3 regions of the Exiguobacterium sp. s46 genome follow, and region 2 is predicted to be linked to each of the others. Evidence: riboswitches for the same ligand, from Rfam matches in the RefSeq annotation. Region 2 holds a riboswitch; each other region holds the start of a gene.
The links. Region 2 has a riboswitch for lysine ahead of KNQ08_RS14770 (aspartate kinase). Riboswitches for the same ligand answer to the same signal wherever they lie in the genome.
Positions count from the first base shown of each region.

Region 1: another riboswitch for lysine. It lies ahead of KNQ08_RS13610 (Na+/H+ antiporter NhaC family protein); the one in region 2 lies ahead of KNQ08_RS14770 (aspartate kinase).
Region 3: another riboswitch for lysine. It lies ahead of KNQ08_RS11930 (amino acid permease); the one in region 2 lies ahead of KNQ08_RS14770 (aspartate kinase).

Region 1 covers NZ_JACSMY010000003.1:77,692-88,246, reverse strand. Annotated here, with positions in the region: gene KNQ08_RS13645 (DEAD/DEAH box helicase) at 1-904, opposite strand, end outside; gene rlmN (dual-specificity RNA methyltransferase RlmN) at 968-2,041, opposite strand; gene KNQ08_RS13635 (ABC transporter permease subunit) at 2,166-2,972, opposite strand; gene KNQ08_RS13630 (ABC transporter ATP-binding protein) at 2,969-3,853, opposite strand; gene KNQ08_RS13625 (methyltransferase) at 3,863-4,522, opposite strand; gene KNQ08_RS13620 (heme oxygenase) at 4,612-4,932, shown strand; gene KNQ08_RS13615 (uracil-DNA glycosylase family protein) at 5,057-5,794, shown strand; lysine riboswitch at 5,887-6,065, shown strand; gene KNQ08_RS13610 (Na+/H+ antiporter NhaC family protein) at 6,177-7,760, shown strand; gene htpG (molecular chaperone HtpG) at 7,825-9,687, opposite strand; gene KNQ08_RS13600 (PDZ domain-containing protein) at 9,770-10,555, opposite strand, start outside.
Region 2 covers NZ_JACSMY010000004.1:43,162-53,716, reverse strand. Annotated here, with positions in the region: gene lysA (diaminopimelate decarboxylase) at 1-1,295, opposite strand, end outside; gene alr (alanine racemase) at 1,309-2,367, opposite strand; gene KNQ08_RS14795 (branched-chain amino acid transaminase) at 2,364-3,296, opposite strand; gene dapD (2,3,4,5-tetrahydropyridine-2,6-dicarboxylate N-acetyltransferase) at 3,322-4,029, opposite strand; gene dapB (4-hydroxy-tetrahydrodipicolinate reductase) at 4,016-4,762, opposite strand; gene dapA (4-hydroxy-tetrahydrodipicolinate synthase) at 4,759-5,640, opposite strand; gene KNQ08_RS14775 (aspartate-semialdehyde dehydrogenase) at 5,658-6,650, opposite strand; gene KNQ08_RS14770 (aspartate kinase) at 6,664-7,863, opposite strand; lysine riboswitch at 7,977-8,154, opposite strand; gene argH (argininosuccinate lyase) at 8,225-9,595, opposite strand; gene KNQ08_RS14760 (argininosuccinate synthase) at 9,592-10,555, opposite strand, start outside.
Region 3 covers NZ_JACSMY010000002.1:60,272-70,826, reverse strand. Annotated here, with positions in the region: gene bcaP (branched-chain amino acid transporter BcaP) at 1-337, opposite strand, end outside; gene KNQ08_RS11950 (DUF2252 domain-containing protein) at 563-1,858, opposite strand; gene msrA (peptide-methionine (S)-S-oxide reductase MsrA) at 1,926-2,873, opposite strand; gene KNQ08_RS11940 (hypothetical protein) at 2,943-3,125, opposite strand; gene KNQ08_RS11935 (solute:sodium symporter family transporter) at 3,186-4,946, opposite strand; gene KNQ08_RS11930 (amino acid permease) at 5,097-6,578, opposite strand; lysine riboswitch at 6,711-6,899, opposite strand; gene KNQ08_RS11925 (MarR family winged helix-turn-helix transcriptional regulator) at 7,065-7,520, shown strand; gene KNQ08_RS11920 (diguanylate cyclase) at 7,659-8,750, shown strand; gene KNQ08_RS11915 (TetR/AcrR family transcriptional regulator) at 8,794-9,399, opposite strand; gene KNQ08_RS11910 (HlyD family secretion protein) at 9,592-10,248, shown strand; gene KNQ08_RS11905 (DHA2 family efflux MFS transporter permease subunit) at 10,261-10,555, shown strand, end outside.

The DNA.
Region 1 (10,555 bases), on a different contig from region 2:
GTGCCGCGACATCTGTTGCGACAAGAATTCGGAACTTCCCGGCACGGAAGGCTTTCATCGCATCGAGTCGATCGTCTTGTTCCATCCCACCATGGATCGCTTCAACCGGATAGTCATGTGCGCGTAGACCATTCGCGACGAAATCAACGTGTTCTTTCGTCCGACAGAAGATCATGCAGCGATCCGGGTTTTCAGCGACCAGGACATCTTTCAAAATCGCGAACTTCGTCTTGTCCGTCACCGGAATATAACTATGCGTAATCGTCGAGACAACGGTTTCACCCACTTCGATCCGTTTTGGTGCCTCCATGTAACGGTCACTCAACTGTTCGATGTCTTCTGGGAAGGTCGCAGAGAACAATAGTGTCATCCGCTCCTTCGGTAACTCAGACAAGATGGCATCGACTTGATCGAGGAAGCCCATGTTCAGCATTTCGTCCGCTTCATCTAAAACGACGTAACGGACTTTCTCAAGCGATAACGTGCCCCGCTCGATATGATCGCGTACGCGTCCCGGTGTTCCGACGACGACGTGTGTCTTTTGCTTGAGCTCCGTGACTTGCCCACGGAACGGTTGCTTGCCGAAGACAGCTGTCGCTTTGATCCGCTTATAACGTCCGATGTTCATGATATCTTCTTTGACCTGCAAGGCAAGCTCACGTGTTGGCGTCAAGACTAAGACTTGTGGTTTGTTTTCTTCCCACTCGACGAGTTCACACAGTGGGATCGCAAACGATGCCGTCTTTCCGCTCCCCGTCCGTGATTTGACGATGACATCTTTTCCAGATAATACGACCGGAATGACGGATTGCTGGACTTCGGTTGGTGTCGTGTAGCCGAGTTGCTCGATTGAGTCGAGAATCGGTGCGCTTAAGTTAAAATCATTAAATCGTGTACGTGTCATAGAATGTCCTCATTTCTTATCGTAAAAAAAGCTTCCCACCGAAACGATGAGAAGCCCAACGAATTATTTGGATGCTACTTTATCTTTTTTGATTTGCTTACTACGTAATTGACCACATGCCGCATCGATGTCTGTTCCGTGCTCGAGACGAACACCACAGTTCAAGCCGTTCTTTTTCAACGTATCGTAGAACGTCGTGATATCTTCAGACGTACTGCGCTGATATTGACCGTGCTCATCGACTGGGTTGTACGGAATCAAGTTGACATACGTCAGGTGACGTTTGTCTTCGAACAGTTTCGCAAGTTCGACTGCGTGTTCTTTTTGGTCGTTGACGCCACGAAGCAAGATGTACTCGATCGTGATTTTACGGTTCGTCGTTTGAACGTAATAATCGATCGCTGGCATCAATTTCTCAAGCGGGATCGCCCGGTTGATTTTCATGATTTGCGTACGCAATTCATTGTTTGGTGCGTGAAGCGAGATGGCTAAGTTGACTTGGAGTTTCAAGTCAGCGAACTTGTAGATCTTGTCTGCCAAACCACTTGTTGAAACCGTGATGTGACGTGCACCGATCGCAAGACCATTGTGGTCCTTGATGACGTTCAAGAAGTCAACCATGTTGTCGAAGTTATCGAACGGTTCACCGATACCCATGACGACGACGTGGCTGACACGTTCTTCGTTACCGACTGCATCGAGGTGATGTTGAACGTTCATGATCTGCTCAACGATTTCGCCTGCTGACAAGTCGCGGCTCTTCTTGATAAGACCACTTGCACAGAAGCTACAGCCGATGTTACAGCCGACCTGTGTCGTAACACAGACAGAAAGACCGTATTTATGACGCATCAAAACCGTTTCAATCAAGTTGCCATCATATAATTTGAAAAGGAACTTGATTGTTCCGTCTGCTGATTCTTGCTTGACCGCTTCTGTCATCGAGTCAATCGTAAAACTCTGATCTAACAACTCAAGGCAATCCTTGTTGACATTCGTCATTTCCGCGAAAGTCGTGACACGTTTACGGTAGAGCCAATCCCATACTTGTTTGGCACGGAATGGTTTGTGCCCTTGATTCGATAACCATTCTGTCATCTGCTCAAGCGTTAATCCATAAATGGATGGTTTATTCATTTCGAAAGACCTCATTTCTTTTTCCAGAACTACAACATTCCTTTATCTTAGTAAAAATCAGCGCGTGACGCAACGTTCAAATCCTAAATGTTCACTTTCTGTAAAGTTTTTGCGCCACTTTCGATCAAATCGACAGGCTCCGACGTCCGAATTGAACGACTGCTCCAGTCAAGAACACAAGACAGAGGACAAGTAAAAGAACGGAGTGAAGAAGAAAATGATCCGTTCCTTCTAGTAATTGCGTCGTATTGAATAAGGAGAAGACGGATAGATAACGAAGCCACTCCGTCTTGTCACTTAGTTCCGACAGAATCGTCAAGACGATCGATAGAACCAGTACACTACCGGCAAGCGAAAAAGCACGACGTTCTTCGTCAAATAACGTCGCAACGAATAACGTAAAGGCACCGATCGCGAAGAGTAACAATAGCGCATTGAGTTGAATCCGCCATAAGATGACGTCATTGATCGAAATATCTGTCATCCACCAGTCGGATACCATCAAGACGAGTCCATTCAGTCCTACGAGAACCATACTTGCGATACCCATGACGATTGCGACAGCAAACGTATACGCATTCCGAGTGATCGGGGCTGCGAGATAGACGATCAGCTCTCCGTTGTCGATCGGTCGCGCAACGAGGCGCGCTGCTAATGAGAGCAAGAATAGACTCGCAATGACTTGAAAGATCAGTCCATAATAGTTCCCTCCGAGCAGATCCAGTACATTATCGAACCCCGTCACCTTATCATATTGAAATGCTTTTAAGACTTCTGGAGGTAACGCTTCTAGTTTTGCTTCTAGTAAACCGGTCTTCATCATCGATGGATAAAGCAACGCAAGCATCAATAAGTAGAGACTCGTTCCAATCGCATAAGCAAGCACGGGCTTTCTGACCTGCTTGAATAAAGAGCGGATCAGCAATATCACGACGATTCCTCCTCTCCATAATAATGCAAGAAGACCTGTTCTAAATCATCTGCTGACGGACGAATCAGCCGCACATCATATTGGGTTAAATAAGCGATTGCCTGATTTAAGCTCAACGTCTCGTCCGTTTGAAAACTGACTTCCAGCCGCTTCGGTTCAACACCGACTTGCATCGCGAACTGTGCTGCCTCCACCTCAGTTCGGAAGACGATCGTGTACGTCTTTCGACTCGATCGAACCAACTCATGAATATCCGATTCGACGATGATGCGCCCTGCTTTGATTAAAGCCGCTCGATCGCACGATTTTTCCATCTCCGGAAAGTGATGTGAACTCATCAGAATCGCTTTTCCAGCATGCTTCTCCTGTTCGATCCACTCTAAAAAACGCTCTTGCATCAAAGGATCGAGTCCACTGGTCGGCTCATCAAGTAGATAGACGGGTGCATCCTTCATGAAGCAACCGACAAGTGCCAATTTTTGTTTCATCCCTTTTGACATCTTGCGGATTTTCGTCTTCGTCTCAAAAGGAAATCGTTTCAACAACAGTTGTCGCCGTGCCGGATCGCTACCGTGTAGTCGTTGCATCAAATCCAGCATGTCTGCTCCCGTCATGTCTCCAGGTAAACTAATCTCCCCCGGCAAGTAACCGACCAACTGCTTCACTTCTTTACTTTGCTTCCAGCAATCAAAACCACCGATAGTCGCCTTTCCAGCATCCGCAGCCAATAGTCCCATCAAATGTCGGAGTGTCGTTGATTTTCCAGATCCGTTTGGTCCGATGAAACCGAATATCGTACCCGGATCAACTGTAAAACTGACATCGAATATCCCACGCCCCGGCGCAAATTCCTTCGTCACATGCTCCAAACGGATCATCATCCGACCTCCCTATCTTTTATTTCTTTCCTCACTGTATTCATACCCGTTTTGAAGCAGTTTGTTCGGATCAAAGCGATAGATGACGAACCGCTCGTCATGATTTTTTTCATAGAGGTCTCGTAATCGAATCTCATCGATTTGCTCGAATACGGTATGGCGCTCCAAGTACTCCCGGTATTCATCGGTCGGGTAATACAAGATGAGATCAACCGAACGCGGGGAACGTTCGACCGAACTTAAAATGTGATCGATCACTTTCATGAAAATTTGTGAAGAGAATGGATTAAAGAAATAAAACTTATTCGCCTCATCCGGAATGGTATACTGCTCGGCATACGTCTGTTCGAATCGCAAACTTCCGGAACGCCGCTTCCGTCGACTTTGGTAGTTCGCCATATTCCGAAGTGCGTCCTCGTAAAATTGTCCGTTCATCTCGATTCCGATGACGGAACAGTCGAATCGGTCATGTAAGTAAAAGTTTAAACGCCCTTTCCCACACCCGAAATCGATGACAGTATCCTCTTTTTGAAACGGATAGGTTTCGCATAATTCGCCGAGTGCCGCATAAGGCGTCGGTTCATAGCGATTGTAGTGACTAAACACACCATAAAGGTGTTGCATCTCAATGGTCTCAATTCGTAATCGTTGATCATATTCCTGTTCATTCATCGTCTTTTGTTCCTTCTTTCCGGCATTCTTTCCCTCATCGTACTATACTGAAGAAGTACGTTACTCGTTTTTTGAAAGGGGATTTTATGATGATCGTCGTTACGAACCGGATTAAAGTCAAAAAAGGGATGGCTGCAGCTCTCGCTCCTCGTTTTACGCGTCCAAGTGGACTTGATACGATGGACGGATTCATCCGCGTCGAGGTCTTATTGACGCAAAACATCGAAGAACACGATGAAATGAACGTCAACATGTACTGGGAAGATATGAAGAGTTTTCAAGCGTGGCGGGAAAGTGACGATTTCAAAGCGTCACATAGTCGACCTGCGAGTAGTGAGGCAGGAGAATCGCCAATGCTCGGCAGCGAGATTCTGACATATGAAGTCGCTTCGGTCAAAGAACGCGCATGATGCACGAAAAGGACTCGTCTCGAGTCCTTTTTTAGATACCTGTATAAAAATAGTGAAAGGGTCGAATTGTCTCAAATGGTATTATTTGTTATCATAGTGCCATTACAGAGAGAGAGGGTCCTTCATGAATTCATTAACTATATTTGAACAAGCCATTCGTAGCTTACCTGACGATCGTACGTTACGACGTGATGAATTATGGACGGACGATTTTTTATTGCAACAGGAGAACGAGCTGACCGTCTATTACTCTCCGATTGGCGAATATGTCAATACTGAAGCAAAAGTCGTCATCATCGGGATCACACCAGGTTTTGAACAGATGCGAATCGCTTTCGAAGAAGCGACGGATGCCCTCCATCATGGTGTTTCATTAGAAGAGACGGCACGCCTCGTCAAATATACAGCAAGCTTTGCCGGAACGATGCGACGTAACCTCGTCCAGATGCTCGATACACTTGAACTTCCAGCATTGCTCGGAATCGAGACGACGGCTAGCTTATTTCATCAACATCAGAAATTATTGCATCCAACGTCACTGTTAAAGCAACCCGTCTTTTATCGCGAAAAGAATTACTCGGGTCATCAACCGAAGATCAATCGTAGCCCTTTATTAAGGCACTACGCGGAAGAACACTTCGTCGCTGAGATCAATCAGTTACAAAAACCAGTGTTATTAATTCCACTCGGTCGGGTCGTCGAGACGCAAGTCCGTGGATTGATTCATGATGGACGAATCGAACAGCATCAGCTTCTTTCCGGATTCCCCCACCCATCTGGCGCGAACGGTCATCGAAAAAAACAATTCGAGGAAAACCAAGCCTATTTGATGAAACAGCTCATTCAACATTTTGCTGAATAAACAACTTTATCTTAAATTATCAGAATATATGGTTGAATCGCTTCTGAAATACATGATAAAGTGTCCATAAGAACAGAATATGACTATTCTATCGATGAGGTAGAGGCGCGATTTCAATCAGTACTTGGTCCGAGGATGACAACGAAGACGACTACAGGAAAGGTGACATCGCCGAAATGACAGTATGTGTCGAGCATATCGTCGTTGGTCGATTCGGGAAACACCCGATCGATTGCCATACATAACAATTGTATGGAGCGCTCCAATTCGGCTAAGAAAGACGCATCCAGCGAGGGTGTCGGCTTTGTTGCCGGTGCCCTTGCTTTTTTTGTGCCGCGGGGTCTCATCTTTAAGCCATTTATTAAAGAGGAGGATATTTTTCATGGTCAACTATTCAGATTCCATCATTGCCCTTGTACCTGCTTTACTAGCTATCTTATTAGCCATCTTTACCCGAAAGGTCGTTCTTTCGTTAGGTGTCGGTATTCTCGTCGGTGCCCTGTTACTTCACCGTTTTAACCCGATCGATACGGTAACCTATCTCGGCAAGAACATCTTCAGCCTCTTTTGGGCAGACGGTGCCTTGAACGAGTGGAACGTCTTATTGCTTGTCTTCTTGTTATTGCTCGGCGTCCTTTCCACGCTCATTCAGACATCAGGTGGCGCTCGTGCCTTCGGTGAATGGGCTTCTACTCACGTCAAGACAGCGCGTGGTGCACGCTTAGTTGCCTTCGGACTCGGTATCTTGATTTTCATCGATGATTACTTCAACAGTCTCGCTGTCGGCAACGTCAGTCGTCCGTTAACGGATCGCCGTGGTGTCTCACGTGCAAAGCTTGCCTATTTGATTGACTCAACAGCTGCGCCTGTTTGTGTCATCAGTCCGCTTTCGAGTTGGGGCGCATTCATCATCTCCATCATCGCCGGTATCTTAACGACGCACTCGATTACGGATTACTCAGCGTTTAGTGCTTTCATGATGATCGTTCCAATGAACTTCTATGCGATTTTCGCGTTACTTTTAACACTTTACATCGCTTATTCTGGCGTTTCTGTCGGACCGATGAAACAGCATGAACGCCGTGCCGCGAATGGTGAACTTTTTGATGCGTCAAAAGGAACACCGATGGGGATGGCAAAAGAGGTCAACGAACATACGAACGGAAAAGTCCGGGATCTCGTCGTTCCGATCGTCGTTCTTGTCATTGCTACAATCAGTGCGTTACTCGGGACAGGTGCTCAGGCACTTGCAGCCGACAATCGCCCGTTTACTTTAATTGGAGCATTTGAGGCAACAGACGTCACACGTTCACTCGTCGCAGGTGTCGTCATCAGTTTAATCGTCGCTTTCCTGATGCTGATCGGACGAAAAATTCCGGGCCGCGATTACCGTGCAAGCATCGTTGCTGGTATGCGTTCGATGTGGCCAGCAGTCGTGATTCTGTTATTCGCTTGGACGATCATTGCTGTCATCGGTGATATGAAAACCGGTGATTATCTCGCGAGCTTCGTTAGCAACTCGATTTCTGCGTCGTACTTGCCGTTCTTGTTATTCTTGATTGCCGGCTTGATGGCATTCTCGACAGGAACAAGTTGGGGTACATTCGGGATCATGTTGCCAATCGGTGCGGATCTCGTCATGGCTGTCGATGCCTCACTCTTGTTACCGACACTTGCTGCTGTTCTTGCTGGATCTGTCTTCGGTGACCATTGTTCACCGATTTCCGATACGACAATCTTAAGTTCGACAGGGGCTGGATCCCATCATATCGATCACGTTACGACACAGTTACCGTATGCGCTAGTCGGTGCCGTCACTGCGGCAGTCGGTTATTTAGTCATCGGTTTCACGGAGTCTTCGGTATTCGGTTTCATCGGAGCTCTTGTCACATTCGTACTCTTCGTCGTCGTCTTGAACGTTCTCTCGAAAAAAGGCGAAACCGCTTCGGATTTACAAACGGATTGATGAAACACTTTATGAAAAAGGCATTGGATGCGCGCATCCAATGCCTTTTTTATATCTATTCGTTTCACACCATCAATAAACACACATCATTCGCGAACGCTACCGGATCCTCAAGTGGAAGCCCTTCGACAAGTAATGCTTGTTGATACATCAGTTTGGTATAGCGCTCGAATTTTGAACGATCGTTTTGATACGCCGTTTCAAGAGACTCGAACACTGCGTGTGACGGATTCAATTCAAGAATCTTGACCGCTTCTACCCCTTCATTATTCGGCATCGCCTTCAGAATTTTCTCCATCTCGATTGAGACAGCGCCGTCCGTCGCAAAGCAGACAGGATGCGATTTTAGACGTGTTGAGGCTTTGACTTCCTTGACTTGCCCACTTAGCACTTCCTGCATGGCTTGGAACATCTCTGCTTGTGCGTCCGTCGTCTCCGCTTCCTCCGCTTCAATCCCTAAATCGCTGCTCGTGACCGACTTGAACGTCTTCTCGTTGTACGTCACGAGCATCTGGATCGCGAACTCATCGATCTCTTCCGTGAAGTACAAGATATCATACCCTTTATCACGGACGAGCTCGGATTGTGGTAATTTATCCAGACGATTCGTACTCTCACCAGCGGCGTAGTAGATATGTGCCTGATCTTCCGGCATCGCTGCGACGTACTCTGCGAGTGTGATCAACTTCTTCTCCTTAGCTGAGTAGAAGAGGACGAGGTCCTGCACCTGTTCTTTGTGCATGCCGTAATCATTATACATACCGAACTTCAGCTGGCGTCCGAACGCTTGATAGAACGTTTCGTACTTCGTGCGATCCTCGCGCAGGAGGGCTTCGAGTTGTGTCTTGATCTTACTTTGGATATTTTTCGCGATCAATTTCAATTGACGATCGTGCTGCAGTAACTCGCGCGAGATATTGAGCGATAAGTCTTCCGAGTCGACCATCCCTTTGACGAAACTGAAGTGATCCGGCAACAAGTCGCTGCATTTTTCCATGATCAAGACACCGTTGGCATAGAGTTCAAGACCCTTTTCAAATTCCTTCGAATAATAATCGTACGGTGCCTGCTCTGGAATGAATAAGATCGATTGATAACGAACAGCGCCGTCGACACTGATATGAATGTGTTTCGCTGGTGTGTCGAAACCATAACGCTTCTCTTGGTAGAAGTTCGTATAGTCTTCGTCTGTCAGTTCCCGTTTGTTCTTCCGCCAGATCGGCACCATGCTGTTGATCGTCTTGACGACTTCGACCTCTTCCGTCTCGTCACTGCCTTCGATCGGCTGACGTTCGAGTTCCTTCATCTCGATCGGATAACGGATGAAATCCGAGTATTTTTTGATGATGCTACGTAGACGATATGTCTCGAGGTATTCGTCATACGATTCTTCTTCCTCGTTCGCCTTGATATGGAGCGTAATCTCCGTTCCGACGGTTTCCTTGTCGACTTCCTCGATCGTATAACCTTCGACACCACGCGATTCCCATTTATAAGCGACTGCACTGCCGAACGGTTTCGTAACGACGGTGACGACGTCTGCGACCATGAATGCAGAATAGAATCCGACACCGAATTGTCCGATGATATCATGACCATCTTGTGCTTCATTCTCTGCTTTGAAGGCAAGCGATCCACTCTTCGCGATCGTACCGAGATTCTCTTCTAGTTCTTCCTTCGTCATTCCGATTCCCGTATCACGAATGATGAGTTGACGCGCTTCTTTATTTGGTTCGATTGTAATTTTGTAGTGTTCCTTTTCGAACGAAATCGTCTCGTCCGTCAATGCTTTGTAGTACATCTTATCCATGGCGTCACTTGCATTCGAGATCAATTCGCGCAGGAAAATCTCCTTATGCGTATAGATGGAATGAATCATCATCTCCAGCAATCGTTTTGATTCCGCCTTAAATTGTTTCGTTTCCATGCTCATTCTGCCTCCCTTTTTTAGCACTCAATCATATAGAGTGCTAATTCATCTCCTATTATTAGGGAGTTCGAAATATCTGTCAATCTCCTTTTTCACTGTATGTCGTGACTTTTTCAAGGACAATCATTCCGATTTGACGTAAGTGTTCTGCTGACCCATAGGTGCCATGGCTAACGCCGTTTTCATCCTTTCGATTACCGAGACCGATGAACTGCTCACTCGGTTTGAAGTGGAGTCCGACGACGGGGACCTGAAATCGTGACGAGAAGCCGACTTGAAAAATCGCGTCCGGATAATCCGTTGGTCGATAGGTCGTCCAATCGATGTCTGGTTCGAGCTTCGCAAATCGTTCCGTGTGTTCCTTACCGAGCAGGATGATTCCTTTTATCGAAAACAGTTCAAGCAGGCGTAACAAAAATGTCTGACCGAACGGACTATCTTCCAACACGCTGCGTTCTTTGATCGCTCCCATGTAATGGTGTGTCGGAAACGGGAAAAAATCCAAATGAATGACTGGATCAAACGTCTTTTCGTAAAACGACGCACCGAGTCCGTTCAAGAATCCTTCGAGCTTCCCCCCACCTGGTCGACCGAACCAGGTCCGGTACACATTTGGTTGTTTGAAGTAACGATTGAAGCGTCGGATCGAATCCGTCAGCGTTTTCTCCTGCAGATAATCCTCCCATGCCATCGACTTCGGACGTATGAAAAGCGGACCATGCTCGTCAAATCGTAATGTACCTGTTCGGTCTAAAAACTGCGATCGAGATGGGTTCGTCGCGATCGTCACCCAACTGCTACGTGTCGCATCACCAAACCAGAGGACCGGTGTCGTTTGGTCGATCAATTCACTTGCGAATGCACT
Region 2 (10,555 bases):
TTGATCCCAAGATCACACTGAATCAAATCCGCATACGTTTGTCGACGGACGACTTCATGGGATTCCCCGTCCCGAACGAAAACGAGTGCCGGACGTAAGAACTGGTTATAATTGCTTGCCATCGAGAAGTTATACGCTCCTGTCCCAAAGACAGCAAGTGTATCGCCACCGTTCGGTGTGACCAACTGTGCTTTTTCAGCGACGAGATCCCCTGATTCACAAGCTGCTCCGACGACCGTCACTTCAGTCGTTTCACCACTCATCCGGTTTGCGATGACGGTTTCATACACGGCACCGTAAAGTGCTGGGCGAATGTTATCCGTCATTCCGCCATCGACCGAAAGATATGTTCTGACGCCTTCAATTTCTTTGATGGCCCCGACCGTATACAGTGTCGTTCCTGCATTCGCAACGACCCAGCGCCCTGGCTCGATCCCGATTCGTGGACGTTCGATGCCGAGTCGCTCCGTTTCCGTCTCGATCACGTCCATGACGCGTGCGATCGTCGCTTCAAAATCAAGCGGCTGATCGTCCTGTGTATAGGCAATACCGAAGCCACCGCCAACATTGACTTCGCTGACTGTGAAGCCATGATGCGCACGAATCGTTTCGACGAAGCCCATCATCGTCCGAGCCGTCTGTTCGAACAGTGACGGATCTTGGATTTGCGAACCAACATGACAATGGATGCCGAGTAACGACAGATGTTCCGATGCTAAAATCGCTTCGATCGCGTCCAAGTAATCTGACGCATGCGTCGAGAAACCGAATTTCGTATCGACACCACCTGTCTGAATTTTCGCATGCGCTCCCCCGATGACTTGTGGCACGATCCGGATCAGGACATGGACCGTTTGACCAGCTTGCGCTGCGATGGCTTCCAGTTGTGCGATTTCGGCAAAGTGATCGATGACGATCCGTCCGACACCTTGCTCAACGGCATATTGAAGATCAGCCGTCGATTTATTCGAACCATGGAAATAGATCCGTTCTGCCGGAACCCCGGATTGACGGGCGATGAAGAGTTCTCCCCCCGTAACGACATCGATTCCGAGACCATGACGCACGACTTGTTCATATACGGCACTGACCGTCAGAGCTTTAGAAGCAAAGGAAGCATACGTGTTCGGATACTTATCAAGGAAGTGTTCCCGGACGGTCGCTAATCGATCCGTCAGCTCCCGCTCTGCCATCACGTACAATGGTGTTCCGTACTGTGCTGCAAGATCGGTCGCTGCGACACCATCGATGTGCAACGTGTTGTTTTCTTCTGTCAGGTATTGACTTCCATACATAATAAGTTCCTCCTTATAGATACTGATGCGTCAAACGCCACGACCGGGCGCACATCTGCTCTGAATTGTTCGCTGCTCCTGTCCGGGTGATATCGTCAATTTCAACGCCATCCCCGTATAGCACGACCTCGTCTCCGACCTCAATCGTCCCATCGACAGCGACGAACGTATGACTCATGAATAATTTATTGATGACCGGATAAGGTTTTTCTTTAATATGAACAGGCAACGCGGCACGCCCACGGACTACACCGTCTCCATATCCGACGGGTAAGATAGCAATCCGCATCGGTTCTGTACTCGTAAAGTTCGTCCCGTATCCCACATGCTCACCCGGTCCAATTTCGCGAATTTCAACGACCTCCGTCGTCATCCGTATCGAAGGAACGAGCCAGTCCATCTTTTCAATCGGTGAATAGCCGAATAAGAAGATGCCAGGGCGGACATAGTTACAAAATGCGAGACGCGGATCGTGTTTGACGATCGTCGCACTGTTTTCCGAGTGCATATACGTAAACGTATGGCGCTTTCGTAACACATCGGCAATGGCGACGAAACGTTCGACTTGTCCATCGTGATCCGCATCCGGTTCATCGGCAAGTGGAAAGTGTGTATATAAACCTGTTAAATCAAGCGAATCTGCTTGCGCAAGCGCAAGGACAGCTTCCGCCTCTTGAAGCGAACTGACACCAAAACGATTCATCCCGACGTTGATCTTCAAATGTAACTCGATTCCCTGCAGCTGTTTACTGTTTAGGGCGAGCCATTCTAGCGATGAGACACCGAGTGCGATTCCGAAACGTCGTGCTGTTTCAAAATCCTCCGTCGGATTCATCACCAGTACATAACTGTCTGGAAAATTCGTTTTGATTTCAATGGCTTCATACAACTCAGCGACAGCAAAGTGATGCACATCAGATGCCATCAGCGTCTCGACCATCTCGAGCATACCTAAGTTATACGCATTGTTCTTGACCACGGCAAAAATACGTTTACGTGACCGAGCGAAGACCGATGCGACATTCTGTCGCACCGCCTTCCGATCGATCGTGACGAGTGTACGCGTCGTCATTCTGCGACAGCAGGTGTCACGTACGTCAACCAATCCGCGTATTGCGGTAATTGACCTGTGACGGCTTGACGATAAAGATCGAGCAACTCATCTGCGACGTTCCGTGTTCCGCCGTTGATCGAGATATGATCGATTTCACCGACACTCGTGATTTCAGCAGCTGTTCCTGTTAAGAAGATCTCATCTGCGACATACAGCTCATCGCGTCCGATATGACGTTCGACGACAGGATAGCCTTGATCTTGTGCCAAACGGATAATGACTTGGCGTGTGATACCGTCGAGTACTGAACAATCAAGTGACGGTGTATGAATCGTTCCGTTTTTAAGAAGGAAGAGGTTCGCAACACTCGCTTCACTGACGTTACCGTTCATGTCGAGCGCGATAGCTTCATCAAATCCATCACGGATCGCTTCACCTTTTAAGAGTTGTGAGTTCATATAGTTCGCAGCCGCTTTCGCTTGCATCGGCATCATCGTTGATGAGACGCGGCGATATGATGCGACTTTGGCACGAATGCCAGCGCCTTTATCGAAGTATTCCCCAAGCTCCCAGCAAGAGATGCCGACATGAACCGTCGTATCTTTCGCCATCAATGCTTGCCATGGCGTACCGAGGAACACGAATGGACGGATATAACACGATTCAAATCCGTTTTTCGCAACTAAATCGATCGTTGCTTGAACAAGTTCGTCGACAGTATACGGAATCGTGACGTGGTAGTACGCACAACTGCGGAAGAGACGCTCGATATGTTCCTTCAATTGGAAAATCGCCGGTCCGTCCGGTGTCGCGTATGCACGAATTCCTTCAAAGAATCCACTACCGTAGTGAATCGCATGTGACATGACGCTCGTGTTCGCATCTTTCGGATCATGAAAGACTCCATCTAACCAAATTGCTTCTCCATACTGTGTATCCACTGCCATGTTTTTTCCTCCTCTTCGACGTCAATCAGAGTGAACGTAAATCATCCACCAATTGCGTCTTCTCTTCTGTTTTCGCATCTTTCTGTTTGATGACACGTGCAGGTGTTCCAGCAACGACGCTTCCAGCAGGTACGTCTTCTGTGACGACACTACCAGCAGCGACGACGGCATCTTTGCCGACTTTGACGCCTTCAAGAATGACTGCATTTGCACCAATCAAGACACCGTCTTCAATGATGACAGGTGTTTTTGAAGGTGGTTCGAGGACACCCGCGACCACGGCACCTGCGCCGACATGAACGTTTTTCCCGATCGTCCCACGTGCACCGACGACAGCGTTCATATCAATCATTGTACCATCTCCGATTGATGCACCGATATTGATGATCGCACCCATCATGACGACTGCGTTGTCACCGATGACGACATGATCACGAATCCATGAACCTGGTTCGATGCGCGCATTCAAGTGACGTGTATCAAGCATTGGTACCGCACTGTTGCGACGGTCATACTCCACGTGAACATCCGTGATGCGATCTGAATACTTTTCTAAGAAAGTAGCCGCAAGTCCTGCATCCGCGAAGAAAATCTTTGATTCATCTGATCCGAATGCTGTAGCGCCTTCGATCGTCAAGCCCGCCAAATCGCCGTTGACGTAAAGTTTTACCGGTGTTTGTTTTTTAGCATCTTTAATGAATTTAGCAATTTCGTAAGCATCAGTGAGTAACATGTGAATCCTCCTGTGTGTAGAGCGTCTCTAATGTATAGAGTCCCGCTGTTTTTTGAATGAGTGCCTCAGCTGCTTTGATCGCACCAGAAGCAAATACTTTTTTCGATAGCGCTGTATGTTTGATTTCAATCAATTCGTCGACACCTGCGAATAAGACTTCGTGTTCTCCGAAGATCGTTCCACCGCGCATCGCGTGCATCCCGATCTCGTTCGTCTCCCGCTTTTGCCGCGTCTGTGACCGGTCATATACCGGTGTGACGTCACGTGCCGTCTGAATCGTTTGCAATAACAACTCAGCCGTTCCGCTTGGCGCATCGACTTTTTGGTTATGATGTTTCTCGAGCAATTCGATGTCATACGCTCCTGCTAGTGGCACAAGTGTCTTCAGCAGTTGCTGCACCATCGCGATACCGTACGACATATTGTACGACTGGAAGATCGGAATTTCTTTTGCGGCGTCCTTAATCGATGCCAGTTCCGCCTCAGAAAAACCAGTCGTTGCGATAACGAGTGGTGTTTTTGTCGCCAGCCCGTATGCGAGCAGATCAGGTAGCAAACTCGGATGCGAGAAGTCGATGATCGCATCGACCGTTTCTGACATCTCTGTTAGCTCGGCATATGAAGCGATCGTATCGGATGACTTCGTCCGGTCAACGATCGCCACGACACTTTGTGGTGCGAGTTCGACGACGTATTGTCCTGTCGCCCCATAACCGTGTAACGCGAGTTTCATCGAACCACTCCTTTGTAAGCCCGCATCGTTTCGAGTAAGTGGGCATGTCCCGCTTCCGATTGACGGACGAGCGGCAAGCGCGGCGCACCGACAGCAAAGCCAAGTTCTTCAAGCGATGCTTTGACTGGAATCGGATTAACGTCACTGAACAAGGCACCGATGACCGGTAACAAGTCTGCCTGAATCCGGCGAGCTGTGACGAGATCTTGTGCGAGCAACGCCTCAGCAAGTGCTTGTGTCTCTGCTGGGTACGGGTTCGAAAGAACTGAGATGACGCCTTGTGCCCCCCATGCCATGTACGGCAGGATTTGATCATCATTTCCACAGAAGACCGCGAAATCTTCCGGAATCGCCGCCATCAGTTCACCCATGAAGCTGACGTCTCCACTCGCCTCCTTAAACGCTTGGATTCGTGGATGACGTGCTAACGTCACTGCTGTTTCGACTGCGATCGCAACGCCTGTCCGCGATGGAACGTTGTACAGCATGATTGGTAATTCGGTTGCATCAGCGACCGCCGTGAAATGTGCGACGAGACCCGCTTGCGATGTTTTATTGTAGTACGGTGTGACGAGCATCGCTGCGTCCGCACCGAGGCGCTCTGCGAGTAACGTCTTCTCGATTGTTGCTGCCGTGTTGTTCGAACCCGTTCCGGCAATGACTGGTACTCGTCCTGCCGTGATTTGAACGGCAGTCGTCAGTAGTTGTTCGAATTCCGTGTTCGTCAGTGTCGATCCTTCTCCTGTCGTTCCTCCGACGACAAGCGCCTGAATTCCTGCTGCGAGTTGTTGCTCGATCAAGCGTTCGAATACGTGTAGATCCAACTCGCCTGCTTCATTAAATGGTGTGACGAGCGCTGTACCTGCTCCTTTGAACATGAAGAACTCCTCCTTTTTTATGAATGAATCGACTGTTCGATTGCTTGGCGTGCGACTTGTACGGCATTCGAGGCGGCACCTTTTCGAATGTTGTCGGCTACACACCAGAGATGGAACGTGTTCGCGAGACTATCATCTTGTCGAATCCGACCGACGTAGACGTCGTCCGTACCACTTGCATCGAGTGGCATCGGATAACGCGTATTCGCGACATCATCGATGAGGACGACGCCCGGTGCGCCTTCAAGTGCTTCACGGATCGCTGCAACCGTCGTCGGCTGCGTAAACGTGACGTTGATCGCAACCGAGTGAGAATTCGTGACTGGAACACGCACACATGTCGCACTGACTGGTAGTGCTGGAAGATTGAAGATTTTCCGTGTTTCGTCAATCATCTTCTGCTCTTCTTTCGTATAGCCGTTCTCAAGGAACACATCGATATGTGGCAAGATGTTATCGTGAATCGGATGCGGATAATTGACGGGCTCTTCTCCGCGTGCTCCACGTGCCAGATCCTCGATTCCTTTTTGACCAGAACCGGATACGGCCTGATACGTCGTATAGTTGACACGCTCGAATCCCAGTGACTGGAGCGGTGCTAAGGCGACGACGGATTGAATCGTCGAACAGTTCGGATTTGCGATCAAGCGGTCCGTCACTTGAATCGCTTGTGGATTGACTTCTGGCACGACAAGCGGAATCGTCTCCTGCATCCGGAAAGCACTTGAATTATCAACGACGAGTGTTCCGTTTTCAGCTAGTAACGGGGCATATTGTTCACTGATCGTTCCGCCCGCCGCGAACAACGCGACGTCAATCTCGTCTTCCGTGATACTTGGTGTCAGTGCTTGGATCGTAATGGCTTCTTCCTTGAACTGTACCGTGTTCCCTGCTGAACGAGCAGAAGCGTAAGCGGACAGGCGGCTGACCGGGAAGTCCAGTTCGGCTAGTACTTGTAACATTTTTTGACCGACGGCGCCGGTTGCTCCAATGACTGCTACATGATACATCCTGTTTTCCTCCTTATAACTCGAACGCGTTTGCAATCGCTGCAACCGTCCGTTCAATATCTGCTTGTGCAATCGTGTATGAGATGCTGATTTCTGAAGTCGTAACTTGATAGAACGGAATGTTCTCCGCTCGGAAGATTGCGAACAACTTCGAAGCGACACCTGTTGCATCCCGCATCCCGATGCCGACGACAGATAACTTCGCGTGCTGATTGTGGCGGTCGACCTTGACTGTCGTGAAGCGATCCATGATGTCTTTCAATGCTTCATCGAGGAACTCTTCCTCATCGAGTGGACATGAGAACGATAAGAAGATGTCACTGTCGAACGTCGTTTGACTGATCATGTCGATGTTGACGTGGCGATTGGATAACAGTTCGAAGATATCGGCTACTGCTGCGTTCGTTTGCGGTACGTGTTTGATTGATACCGTCAAGACGTTCTTCGTCACACTGACACTCGTCACCGCTTTTTGTTCCATTGTTTCCGTCGCTTCCATGATCCATGTTCCCCTTTTCGATTCAAGTGTTTTCCCGACGAAGATGTGTACGCCGTATTTTTTTCCTAGTTCGACACTTCGCATTTCCATGACCTTCGACCCGAGGGCGCTCATTTCCATCATCTCATCATACGAGATATGTGGAATCGGTTGAGCGGCGGCGTGGATTCGTGGATCAGCTGTATAGACACCGTCGACATCGGTATAGATTTCGCACCGTTTATCAAGGACTGCCGCAAGGGCAACTGCCGTTGTATCCGACCCACCCCGTCCAAGCGTCGTGACATCACCGAGTTCGTTGACACCTTGGAATCCGGCGACGATGACGACATCGTACGTTTCGAGTTTTTGTCGTAACAGATCTCCATCGATCTGTTTGATCTTACTTTTCGTATGCACGCCCATCGTGCTGATTCCTGCTTGAGCGCCTGTTTGCGATAACGCTTTGACACCGAGCGAGTTGAGGGCGATGCTGAGTAATGAAATCGTCTGTTCTTCTCCGATGGCAAGCAGTCGATCGAGTTCTCTTCGCTCGGGGCGATCCGTGATGGCTTGCGCCTGAGCGATCAAAGAATCTGTCATTTTGCCCATCGCCGAAACGACGACGACGAGTTTTTCACCTTCGGCTGCGCGACTCTTCAAATAATTCGCAATAGACTGAATCTGTTCGACAGTCGCAACCGAGCTTCCACCAAATTTAAGTACAGTTGTCACAATCCTATCTCCTTTGTCCCGATACAGAAAAAAAACGACGGGCCGGTAGGAGCGTTCCTACGGCCCGTCGTTATCACGATCGGACAAACGAAGACAAAGTCATTCGTTCTTTTACGTAAGATAGCGCTCCGAAACATCGGTTTCGGCAGTACAACGGATCTTAACCGTTGTACCAGCAAACAAGAAGAAGCATCTTCTCGTTCACTTCGGCGGACTTCCCCTTTCACATCATTCGGCATGCTTGCCTTCAAGAATGATGCTACTCATGTCATCCGCGCCTCTATCTGTCGGTTGTTAGTTACAGTTATAGCAGACATCTTTTGTTAAATCCAGTCATTTGACTGTTTTTTTTCAAAATTCGTCAATTCGCAAGATGCTGTTTCGCGAGTTCGAGTTGCTCCGACACGGCAGCAAACCCTGTTCCGCCGTAGCTAGTCCGGCGTGCTACTGCTTGAACCGGATCGAGGAGCGGATAGACGTCTTCCTTGATATCAGGATGGAACGTTTGATACGTCTCGAGGTTCAAATCCTTCAGGAAACAACCGTTCTGCACACAGTAAAGGACGGCTTTGCCGACGACTTCATGCGCTTCCCGGAACGGTATGCCTTTCGTTACAAGGTAGTCGGCGAGTTCCGTTGCATTCGAGAAGTCTTGCATTGTCGCCTTCTTGAGCGCTTCGGTCTTAAACGTCGCAGATTCAATCATTCCGGTGAAGATTTGAACGGATTGGAGAACGGTATCTGCTGTATCGAAGACCCCTTCCTTATCCTCTTGCATGTCTTTGTTGTAAGCGAGTGGTAATGCCTTCATCGTCGTCAAGAAGCCCATCAGATTGCCGTAGACGCGCCCCGTTTTCCCACGAATCAATTCAGCGAAATCAGGATTTTTCTTCTGTGGCATCATGCTCGACCCTGTCGAGAAAGCATCAGACAACTCGATGAAGCCAAATTCTTGCGATGCCCAGATGATGATTTCTTCACAAAAACGCGAGAGATGCATCATGACGGTCGAGGCGATCCCGAGGTATTCGATGACGAAATCGCGGTCGGAGACAGCGTCGAGACTGTTCGGATAGATTGACTCAAAACCGAGCAACTCGGCAGAACGGAAACGATCGATTGGGAATGTCGTCCCTGCGAGCGCGCCTGCCCCGAGCGGTGATTTCCGGATCCGCTTTTGATTATCCGTCAACCGTTCGACATCACGTTCGAACATCCAGAAATAAGCGAGCAAGTGATGCGCAAGCGAGATCGGTTGTGCCCGTTGCAAATGCGTATAACCTGGCATGACCGTCTCGATATGTTGCTCAGCTTGTTCCGTGATAACCGATTGGAGCTCGCGTAATGCCGTCGTCAACGCTTCAACATGTTGTTCCATCCATAGATGTAAATCCGTTGCGACCTGGTCATTTCGGCTCCGTGCCGTATGCAGTTTTCCTGCAACCGGACCAATCTGTTCCGTCAATAGACGCTCGAGATTCATGTGAATGTCTTCATCTGCTAGCGTATACACATGATCCGCTAACGTCGTTTCCAGTTGCTTCAGTCCTTGCTCGATTTGTGTCCACTCGTCTTGAGCGAGGATCCCTTGTTCAAATAGCATCTGCGCGTGTGCGAGACTGCCTTTTAAATCGACGCTCGCTAATTTTTGATCGAACGTGATCGATGCTCCGAAGGCTTCCGCTTGAGCGGAAGCACTTTCCGTAAAACGTCCACCCCAGAGTTTGGTCATTTCGTTACACCCGCCTGACGATGTACGCTCGCATGAGTCGAAACGGCAAGTCCGTGTAATTTGATGAAGCCTTTTGCTGCTTCATGATCGAACGCGTCTTCTTTCGTATACGTCGCAAGTTTCTCATCGTAGAGTGAGACAGCGGACTGACGACCTGTCACGGTTGCGTTTCCTTTGAACAGTTTAACGCGAACTTCTCCTGTGACGTCCTGTTGTGTCGCCGTCAGGAATGCTTTCAAGCCTTTTGTCAATGGTGCATGGAAGAGACCGTTATAGATCGTTTCTGCGTATTGTTTGCTGAGTAGTGGTTTGAAATGCGCGACGTCCTTCGTCAATGTAATCGTCTCGAGTGCAGCGTGAGCTTTGAGTAAAACCGTTGCTCCTGGGCACTCATAGACTTCCCGCGATTTGATACCGACGAGACGGTTCTCGACGTGGTCGATCCGTCCGACCCCATGTGCACCAGCGATGATGTTCAGTTCCGTGATCAGTTTCGCCAGTGGATATGTCGTTCCGTTGATCGAGACCGGAACACCTGCTTCAAAGCCAATGATGACTTCTTCTGCCTGATCCGGTGCGTCTTCTGGCGCTACTGTTAACGCGTAAGCGTCTTGTGGTGGCTCTGTCCAAGGGTTTTCTAGGACGCCACACTCGTTACTCCGTCCCCAGAGGTTCATGTCGATTGAGTATGGGCTGTCGAGGTTGATCGGGATCGGCACGTTGTTTTCTTTCGCATAGGCGATCTCTTCTTCCCGTGACCATTTCCATTCCCGAACCGGTGCGATGACTTCGAGTGATGGATCAAGTGCTGCGACCGAAACTTCGAACCGGACTTGGTCGTTCCCTTTTCCGGTACATCCGTGAGCAACCGCTGTTGCACCATGTTGATGCGCGACTTCGACGAGCTTTTCTGCGATCAACGGACGCGAAAGCGCTGAAATCAACGGATAGGCATTTTCG
Region 3 (10,555 bases), on a different contig from region 2:
CGAGGATCAAGTTCCAACCGATGATCCAAGCGAAGATCTCTCCCATCGTTGCGTACGTGTACGTATAGACGGATCCACTGACCGGAATCGTTGATGCGAATTCAGCGTAAGCAAGAGCAGCTAGACCACAGGCGATGGCAGATAGAATGAATGATACGATAAGTCCTGGTCCTGCAGTCAATGCTCCTGTTCCTGTCAAAACGAAGATTCCGGTTCCGATGATGGCGCCAATTCCTAAAAACGTTAAATCCATCGCGCCAAGATTTCGAGCAAGTCCACTGTTTCGTTTACTTGCAGCAATCATAGCGGAAACATCTTTTTTCCGCGTCAAGCTCATGATGTACTTCCCCCTATGTCTCTTTTGATTTGTCCTACGGAGCGAGTCGTCCGTAAGAACTTAATCAAAAATTTACGAAGTTTTCTGATAAATTGATATAGGTCATTATACCTATTTCTATTTTGTTGAACGCTTTCATTCGTTAAACAAAAAAATCTGTACAAAAAAGATGGATATGTAACACATGTTACACACCCATCTAACGAGCCTTAGTTTGTTAAATTTTCAAATTGTTTTTCGGGTCTTCATCCACTCTAAAAACACTTGGTAATCCAGCTTTGTTCGTGTCACGTAGGCTTCTGACCAACGCTCGATTTGCTCTAAAAAAGCAGTGTCCGAAACACCAATGGCTTGGATGATTTCAACATCCGCATGATGTGTCAAAATTTTTTCTTTAATCCCGGCGTCCTGATCTGCCCGCGCATGGATTTTCGCGGTAATTTGACCTTGAATACACAACACGTTCTCAAGGTCTTCCTGACTTTTGATATGCTTTGCTTTTAGTTTTTTCTTATATGGCGAGCGCTCACGTACATAATATTCCTTTTTCCCAATCGTCAGGTAGCCAAGATATGGATCCTCATGTGCCTGCATCGCTTTTTGGGACGTGATGATCCGGCGTCCTTGATGAACTGTTTCTGCTTCTGGACGATAGACGGGAAGGAACAACGAAGGGACAGAAGTCTGAGCTTGTTTCATCTCTAGAATCAAATCTTCTTCCCCTCCCTCCCCCTCAATCAAGATGTAATAGCGTTCAAGACCAATCGATGCCGTTCCACTGTCTAGTTTCCGGACGATATCCTTGATTGTATAGAACGCTTCGTCACGACGATCCTCTGCGTCAATCGTCTCGATATAGGAGGACCAAGCAGACTCAATCGCTATTCGCGTCGGATCATCTATCGCTTGCATATCCGGTAATGTACAAAAACGTCTCACGCCACCCACCAGTTTCGTCCGCTCTCCCATTAATTCCTCACGTTTCTTTTCTGCTTTTTTGATCAACTTCTTGATTGGTCCTTTCGTATTATCCCGCGTAAAGCAGACATCACTCGGATCTTTTCCGAGAGCGTACTTTTTTAAATCGTGTAAGTATTCCAGGACATAATTTCGAATCGCAGGAGCCGGATCGTATCCTGCCTCTTCAGCGAACAACCGGACGGAGACCGCCATGCGAATCAAATCGTATAGATAAGATCCTAAGTACCCTTCATCAAAGTCATTGACGTCGTAGATGATCTCTCCCTTCGCATTGCCATGGACACCGAAGTTTTCAAAATGAAGATCTCCCTGAATCCACGTCGGTTTATCACGAGGCGTATCAAAACCAAGGGGGATTCGCGTCACGTCATAATAAAACAGATGCGAACTCCCACGGAAAAAGCGAAACGGACTCAAGCTCATCTTGTCGTACTTTTCCTGACGTGCTTGCTCATCGAGCTGACGGATTTCGTGATCGTAGAAATCAAGCACCTTCGCAATCGTCATTTGTCGAATCTCTTCATATACGGGTCGAAACATTCGATTCTCTCCCTCCCATTTGAAAAAAGAGCAGTCAAAACGAAATCGTTTGACTGCTCCTTACGTGTTACTCGAAATGTTTTTTATATTCCCCATATCCTGCCGAATCAAGCTCTTCAAGCGGAATAAATCGTAATGCTGCTGAGTTGATACAATAGCGAAGACCACCAAGTTCTGTCGGACCATCATCGAAGATATGACCGAGGTGACTATCCGCATTCGCAGAACGCACTTCCGTCCGCGTCATCCCGTGACTCGTATCGAGTTCGACTTCCATCTTGTCTTCTGAGATCGGTTTAGCGAAACTCGGCCAACCACAGTTTGACTGGAATTTATCTTTTGATGTGAAGAGTGGTGTACCATCGACGATATCGACGTACAGTCCTGGACGTTCTTCATCCCAGTATTCGTTACGGAAAGCGGGTTCTGTCCCGTTCTCTTGTGTGACTTTATACTGAATTGGTGTCAGACGCTCTTTCAGTTCTTTTTCCTTACCGTGGTCCTTCCACGCTTCCTTGATGAATTTCGCGCGACCTGAGCCGACACTATACATCTGATAACGGAACGGATTCTTTTTATAATAATCTTGGTGATATTCTTCGGCTGGCCAAAACGGCTTTTCTGGACGAATCTCTACCGCGATCGGACGCGAGAAGCGTCCTGATGCGTCAAGCGCTGCTTTCGAACGTTCAGCTGCTTCACGCTGTGCTTCATCGACATAAAAGATAGCCGGTTGGTACGATTCACCACGGTCATTGAATTGACCTCCACCATCTGTCGGGTCGATTTGACGCCAGAAGATCTCGAGTAATTCTTCGTACGTAATGACGGACGGATCGTACGTGACTTCAACCGCCTCCAAGTGACCTGTCGTTTCCGAACAGACCTCTTTATAAGTCGGGTTCTCTGTATGACCACCGGTATATCCTGAAATGACCTGCTCTACACCATCATATTTATGGAATGGCTTGACCATGCACCAGAAACAACCACCTGCAAATATTGCTTTTGCCATCTATCTTCCCCTCCTCTGTATGTGTCTATTTTACCGCGTTCAGAGAATGGACTCGACTTTCCTGCTCATTCAATCCTCTGGATTCGCTTTTAGACGACGCATGACGAAGTAAATCGCTGCAAAGACAAGAAGAAGTCCTCCAAGCGAATACCAGATGTTATTCAAACGATAAATCATTTGGTACAAGGCAAGCGTCACAAGCAATAATGCGATCGGTAAGAAGGCACGCTTGAAGTGGTACCAGTAATTCACGAAGATCGCCTCCTGTTTTTCTTTCATCTTACCCGATATGTCATGCCTTCTGCGAGAGGATTATTCGGCTTGACGGTACTCTTCTTCGAGATAGGTCCGGTACTTCGCTTCCCAAGCGTTTAGCGACACACGCCATAATGCGATCGTTGCAATGACAAGTCCTAACGTGACCGGCCAGAACCAAATCGATACGATTCCTGCTGTCGAAGCCAGTCCGATTTTTGAAAACAAGACGTACGTCCAAATGATGGATGTACATAATAAGATCGAGACTGGAATCGCAAATTTCCATGGAGTGAGCTCGACAGATTGTCGTCGATTGATTTTTCTTGACTGGACGGCCGGGTAACGATACCCCATGAATACCATGAACAGCACTTCAATCACAAGTAGAATACCGTACCCATGAATGTAGCTAATGCCATGATCCCAGCCGAACAGTTGTTTAAAACCGAAGACGAATAAGTAATACGCGAATACGTGAAAGACAATGACGATTTTCGCTGCAATTGCCGGAATTCGTTTCATGAAAATCCCCATTAATACGATGACGAGAATCGGAATATTGAAAAATCCTGTGAATTGCCGGATCAAACTCCATAAGCCGTCCGGCGCGTACATCAAGAATGGAGCGATAACGAAAGAGATTAAGGCAACGATCGTTCCGAACCATTTACTGACACGAATCAAATGTTCATCACTCGCCTCTTTCGCAAACACCGGCTGATAGATATCGAGGACGAAAAGTGTCGCAATACTATTTAGCAACGAGTTAAACGAACTAAAGACGGCTCCGAGTAAGACAGCTAAGAAAAATCCCATCAGCGAGACAGGCAGTAACTCCGTAATGAGTCGAGGATATGATAAATCACCGCTCGTTAGTGTGTTCCCATACAAGTGATAGGCAATGATCCCAGGAATCAGCATGAAGATCGGAACTAATAACTTCAAGAATCCTGTCATGAGGACGCCCTTCTGTCCTTCCTTCAAATCTTTTGCCCCGAGCACACGTTGAATGACATATTGATTGAGTGACCAATAAAATAAGTTCGCAAATAGGATACCCGTGAAAATCGAGAAGAACGGAACGGCATCGGTTGAGCTTCCGATTGCGTTCAGCTTCTCCGGTTGCACAGTCGCAATCGTCTTCATCCCTTGAAGTAAATTCCCGTCACCCAGTGCAATAAAGCCAAGCACCGGAACTAAGAATCCGACGAAGACAAGCCCGATCCCGTTCAAGGTATCCGAGACAGCCACCGCACGTAGCCCTCCAAAAATCGCATAAATTGCTCCGATGATCCCGACGACCCAGACGACTAACCAAAGGGATTGCGTATAACTGAGACCAAAGAGTTCCGGAACATCGAATAGCTGCAAGACAGCAATCCCACCTGAATAAAGCATCGAAGGAATCGTGACGCACATATATCCGAGCAAAAAGAGTAAGACTGTCATCCGACGAACCGTCTCGTCATACCGGTGACTTAAGTATTCCGGTAATGTCGAGATCCCAAGCCCGAGAAATTTCGGAAGCAGATAGATGGCCATGATGATCGCAGCAAATCCCGCCGTGACTTCCCACGCCATACTCGACATGTTTCCCATGAAAGATTGTCCGTTTAGTCCAATCAACTGTTCTGCCGACAAATTCGTCAGTAGTAGTGATCCGGCAATGAAAACGCCACTTAGCCCTCGACCTGCTAAGAAGTATTCATCGACGCCTTGTGTTTTCCCACGCGTCAATCGGTAGGATATGTAGGCAACGAGCAACATGAAAAACGCTGCAGAACCTAATGTAAAAAATAAATCAGATGTAGTCATGCGTCTCCCCCCTATTCTTTATTCATATTTTCTATTTTTGAATATGTATTCATTGATTCCTTTTTTATACTTTTTCAAAACTATATTTTAGAAAACGTTTTCATTTAAGAGAATAAAAAACCACCTTCATTCTAGAAGGTGGTTCACATATTATGATTGACGTGGATGTTCCGGGAAGTCCATCTCGTCATAACGAACGATTGACGTCCGGTTTTTGAATTTATGTCCTAACCAGAAGGCAAGGAATAATGGAATACCAACATACGTTGCGGCAATTCCGACCCAATCAATTTGATCTGCGAGGAATGCGGCATAGTTTTGACCGATGATGACAAGGAAACAAAGACCGAATGCGAACAGCGGACCGAATGGGAACGCTGGTGCAACATATGGTAAGTCTTTCAACGAGTGACCTTGTGCAAGGAACCCTTTACGGAAACGATAGTGACTGATCGCGATCCCGAGCCATGCGATGAATCCAGTCATCCCCGAAGCATTGAGTAACCACAAGTAGACTTGTCCACCAAACATCGACGTCAAGAAACAGAGTGCACCGATTGCTCCTGTTGCGAGCAAGGCGTTACGCGGTACACCGTTTTTCGATACTTTCGCGAACAACTTTGGTGCATCCCCTTGGCGAGCAAGCGTATAAAGCATCCGAGTCGAAGCATACATACCTGAGTTGCCGGCAGATAGAACAGACGTCAAGATAACGGCGTTCATGAGTGCTGCTGAGAAGGCAAGACCCGCTTTTTCAAAGACGAGCGTAAACGGACTAACCGCTACGTCCGTAATGTCATTGGAAACCAAGTTCGGACTCGTATACGGAATGAGCATTCCGATGACGAAAATCGCGAAGACGTAGAAAAGCAAGATGCGCCAGAAGACTTGTTTGACTGCTTTTGGAACATTCTTTTTCGGATCTTCCGATTCACCCGCGGCAATCCCGACCAGTTCTGTACCTTGGAAACTGAATCCGGCAACGAGAATGATACCGATGACGGCAGGAATCCCACCGACGAACGGTGCATCGCCAAGAGCAAAGTTTTTAAAGCCAACCGGTGGCTCTGATGTAAAGATACCGAAAATCATCGCAACACCGACGACTAAGAAAACGATGACGGTAATGACTTTAATCATCGCGAACCAATACTCGGCTTCCCCAAATCCTTTAACAGAGAAGTAGTTCAAGCCAATCATGAGTAAGAGGAACAAGGCACTGAAGTAAAACCCAGGAACGTCCGGGAACCAGTACGTCATGACGATTTGTGCTGCGACTAGCTCGACTGCGATCGTAACTGCCCAGTTGTACCAGTAGTTCCAGCCGAGGGCAAAGCCGAATGATGGATCGACGAATTTCGTTCCATATGTCGAGAAGGATCCAGCGACTGGCATATACGCTGCCATTTCACCAAGACTTGTCATGAGGAAATAGACCATCAGACCAACGATTGCGTATGATAGGAGCGCCCCACCTGGTCCTGCTGCTGCGACGGAAGCACCGGACGCAATGAAGAGTCCTGTTCCGATTGCCCCACCGATGGCGATCATCGACATATGACGGGCTTGTAATCCACGTTTTAATCCTTCTGCTGTCGAATCTGTTGTTTGTTTCACATCTAGATTGTTCATTTCGTTCGCTTCTCTCTTTAATAAATTTTTTGAGAGGACACTTTTTGAATGAAAAAACAAAAAGCGCCCTCATCTTCCAGATGGAAGATGAGAACGCAACATAATAAAATGGATGCGCCTCATTCTACCGTCGTGAAAGATAGCTCTCCACAAGTAGGTGATACCCGACTTGTGACAGTATTAGACCTATTTGATCTAATCCCAATCGATCATCTTCAAAGCGATGATTGATTTCGGCAATTCTTCCTTTCAGGCCACCTCATCTGTCGCTTGACGACATCCGTAACCGTACTCTTAAGAACTGCAACCTCCATCCCACTGGTTGAGTGAGAACTGAATTAAGTTAGTTATTACTACGCCATATTACACAAATCGCCACGGAATTGTCAATTGCCTTTTTCGAATATCGGGTAGTCGATGGTAAAAATCCGATATGTTTAGTACACTAAATGGTAGAAGTCCACTGAGAGAAAGGATGCTGCTTGCATGCCACAGGAACGTGATTTGCTAACTTATCGACTCGAAGAACAAATGCGTGTCATTCTTCGTACCCTGCGACGTGAACTTAACCGGCTATTTGAAGGAACCGCGACTCGGAGTGAATTTTTCATCTTACGAAGCCTTTCTGAAAATGGTCCTCAGCGCCCGACGCTTCTTGCGGAACAATTTGAGCTCGCGACGAGTCAAGTCACTGCTTTGACGGATAAGCTGTATAAACAAGGATATGTCACACGGACACGTTCAACGGAAGATCGTCGTTCAATCGTCCTCGCATTGACGGAGGACGGAGAACGTGCATTTCGGGATCTCGAAATCGTCCGGAAAAACTATTTACAAGATCGCTTCGGCACATTGACGGAAGAAGAGCTCGAAACGATGATTCGTGTCTTTGATAAAATTTTACAGACGATGGATGAGGATACTCTTACTTCATCTTCTTAAAAACGGTAGATTTTCTACCGTTTTTTCTATTTTTGTCTAAAGATTTCCCTCTGTCTAACCGTTATCTACTTGAGTATACTGGAAGTATATATATGGAAATCTGTTAGCTGGGGGAGTTGGGAGGATTTGTTGTCCATCATGAATCAATTCATCATTAACTTTTGTCTACTGTTTACAACGATTACTCTCTTGTTCTTACCGTTTCGGAATCGACCGCGTATTTCATTGAACTCCAAATGGAGCATTCGACTTATACTCGGAGCAGTCTCTGGTCTGATTGCGGTTTTATTGATGTTCAATGGGATCCAAATCGATGTCGCCCGTGTGGATTTACGTATCGTTCCCGTCGCGATCGCCATGCTGTTCGGTGGTTTCCCAAGCGCCATCGTTGCTGGTGCAATGATCATCGGGACACGTTACTTTTTAACACCAGTTGATCAAATGGAAGGCTTTTATTTATCGACACTGATCATCGTCTTGTTCATCACGACGATCGGGATCATTCGTCGATTCGTCCATGTCTCGATGCGTCATTTTCAGCTTATGGTGTTGGTCGGTATTCTCTATTCGTTACCCGCCATCTACGTCCTGACGCACAGCTGGTCGACATTCTTTAAAATCTCGATTGCGTACGTCTTCTTTAATTTATTAGCTGGCTTTGTCGCTTTTCGATTGCTAACGGAATTACGCCGTCACTTCGAAAACATCCAGTATCAGCAGAAACTCGCCATGACGGATGCTTTGACAGGGCTCGCCAATCGTCGTCGTCTGGATGACTCGCTTTCGCTTGTCGGTTCGACTGACCAAGGCTATTCGCTTGTACTCATCGATATCGATTTCTTCAAGCATGTCAATGATACATATGGTCATGATGCGGGCGATGATGTGTTACGCCAACTCGGCATGACTCTCGCTTCCTTGACCCGTCCAGACGACCTCGTCGGACGGTACGGTGGTGAAGAATTTTTAATCATCTTACCAAGTACTTCGGCGAAAGAAGCGCAAAAAATAGCAGAACTAGCTCGGCTGACGGTCGCACGTAACCTGTTCCCAACAGCAGATGTACCTGATCTGCAAATCACGATCTCACTTGGGATTTCACATTCCAGTGGTTCGCATACGTCACTCGAAGCATTACAACAGGCAGACAAAGCGTTGTATTACTCAAAAGAAAGCGGACGGAATCGGAGTACGATCTATACGAAAGAACTTGAATTCCGACAAGCTTAAACTGATTGGACACTTCCGTAGGGGAGTGTCTTTTTTTACGTCTTCATTCCGTCTCTTTAGGAAAACCGATGCTTTCAACCGTTCCAAAGACGATCATCCGACTTAATTGTTCTGCCATATACTCTGATGAATACGGTCGACCGTTTCGTAACCAAGAAATCAACAATCCCAACTGTCCACCAATGACATAGTTCAATAATAAGTCCCGATCGACGAACGTAGCTTCTTCTGTGATTTGTGGTCGAAACACAATTCGATAATTCTCTTTCAATGTATCGAGAAAACGAGAGATGAACGTTTTGATCGGTCCTTGAACGAGCATCGTCTGATAGAATAATTCATTTTCTTCGATATGAATGAACAAACGAGCAAAATAGCGACTCACCTGCTCGACTGTCGGAAAGACAGTTCCTGTACCCGTGATCCGAATCGCTTGTTCAAGTGCCTTCATTTGCTCCTCAACGATTTGGTCGAGTAAATCATACTTATCCGTATAGTGTGCGTAGAAGGTTGAACGATTCACACCCGCTCCATCCGTCAGCATTTTGACAGTAATACTCGAGAAGCTGTGCGTCTTCAGTAAACGAAATAATTCCATTGTAATACGGTCACGTGACCGTTTTGGTCGGGGATCACGGCTCTCATTCATCCATATTTCACTCCTTTTTCATCATCTTTTCATTAATGAATCCGTTATCATCTATTTTTCCAACATTTTGTCGGAAATTGTCGGTTGTTTGTTAGCTAACGATCCATATAATTAACTATATTAATTACTCCTCCCCCCAGAGGAGTACTTTTTTTGAATCGATTGTACACAAGAAAGGATGCTAACACACCCATGAGTATGAAAAAATTATTGATCATCAATATCGTGACACTCATCGTTTTAATCGGTGGTGGTGTTGTCGGATACTACTATTACGATCAAGCAACGAGCTATGTCAAAACAGACAATGCGAAAATCGACGGTAAGATGATAACAGTTGCGAGTCCAAGCGCTGGTAAATTAACAGACTGGTCTGCGAAAACAGGCGAATCACTTGCCAGTGGCGCAACAGTCGGACACGTCATGACGGCACAAGCCGGACAAAAACCGATGGATCTCTCGGTTTCAATGCCCTCAAAAGCAACGATCGTTCAGTCGATGGCGACAAAGAACGGCTTCGTCGCAGCAGGTACACCTCTCGCCTATGGTTTTGACTTAAACGACCTTTGGGTCACAGCGAACATCGAAGAAACAGAAATCGATGAAATCAAAGTCGGACAAACAGTGGATGTCTATGTCGACAGCTATCCGGACACGACACTTTCTGGTGAAGTCGAGCAAATCGGTATGACGACGGCTTCCACGTTCTCAATGATGCCTTCTTCAAACGGAAACGCGAACTACACGAAAGTCGCACAAGTCATTCCGGTTAAAGTATCACTCTCGCAAGAAAAATCACTCGACATTCGACCTGGTATGAATGTGACCGTCCGCATTCATAAGGATTAAGGAGGGACGTTCATGTCTACTACCTTCTTGTTCGGATACAGTGCGTTCACGATTCTGATCATCATCGGCGTCAACTGGATCGCCCGTCGAAGTCGCTCATCCGACATGGCACTGGCGACTGATGGACCGACTCTTGAGGAATCCCTCGAGACGGAACCGACGATGACCGTTACACCACCAGTCGCAACACCTTCAAAACAGATATCGACTGAAAACGTCAGTATTCCGAAAGTACTGACGGTCTTACTAATCGGTATGTTCATTGCTATTTTGAACCAAACGTTGATTAATGTCGCGTTACCGGTTC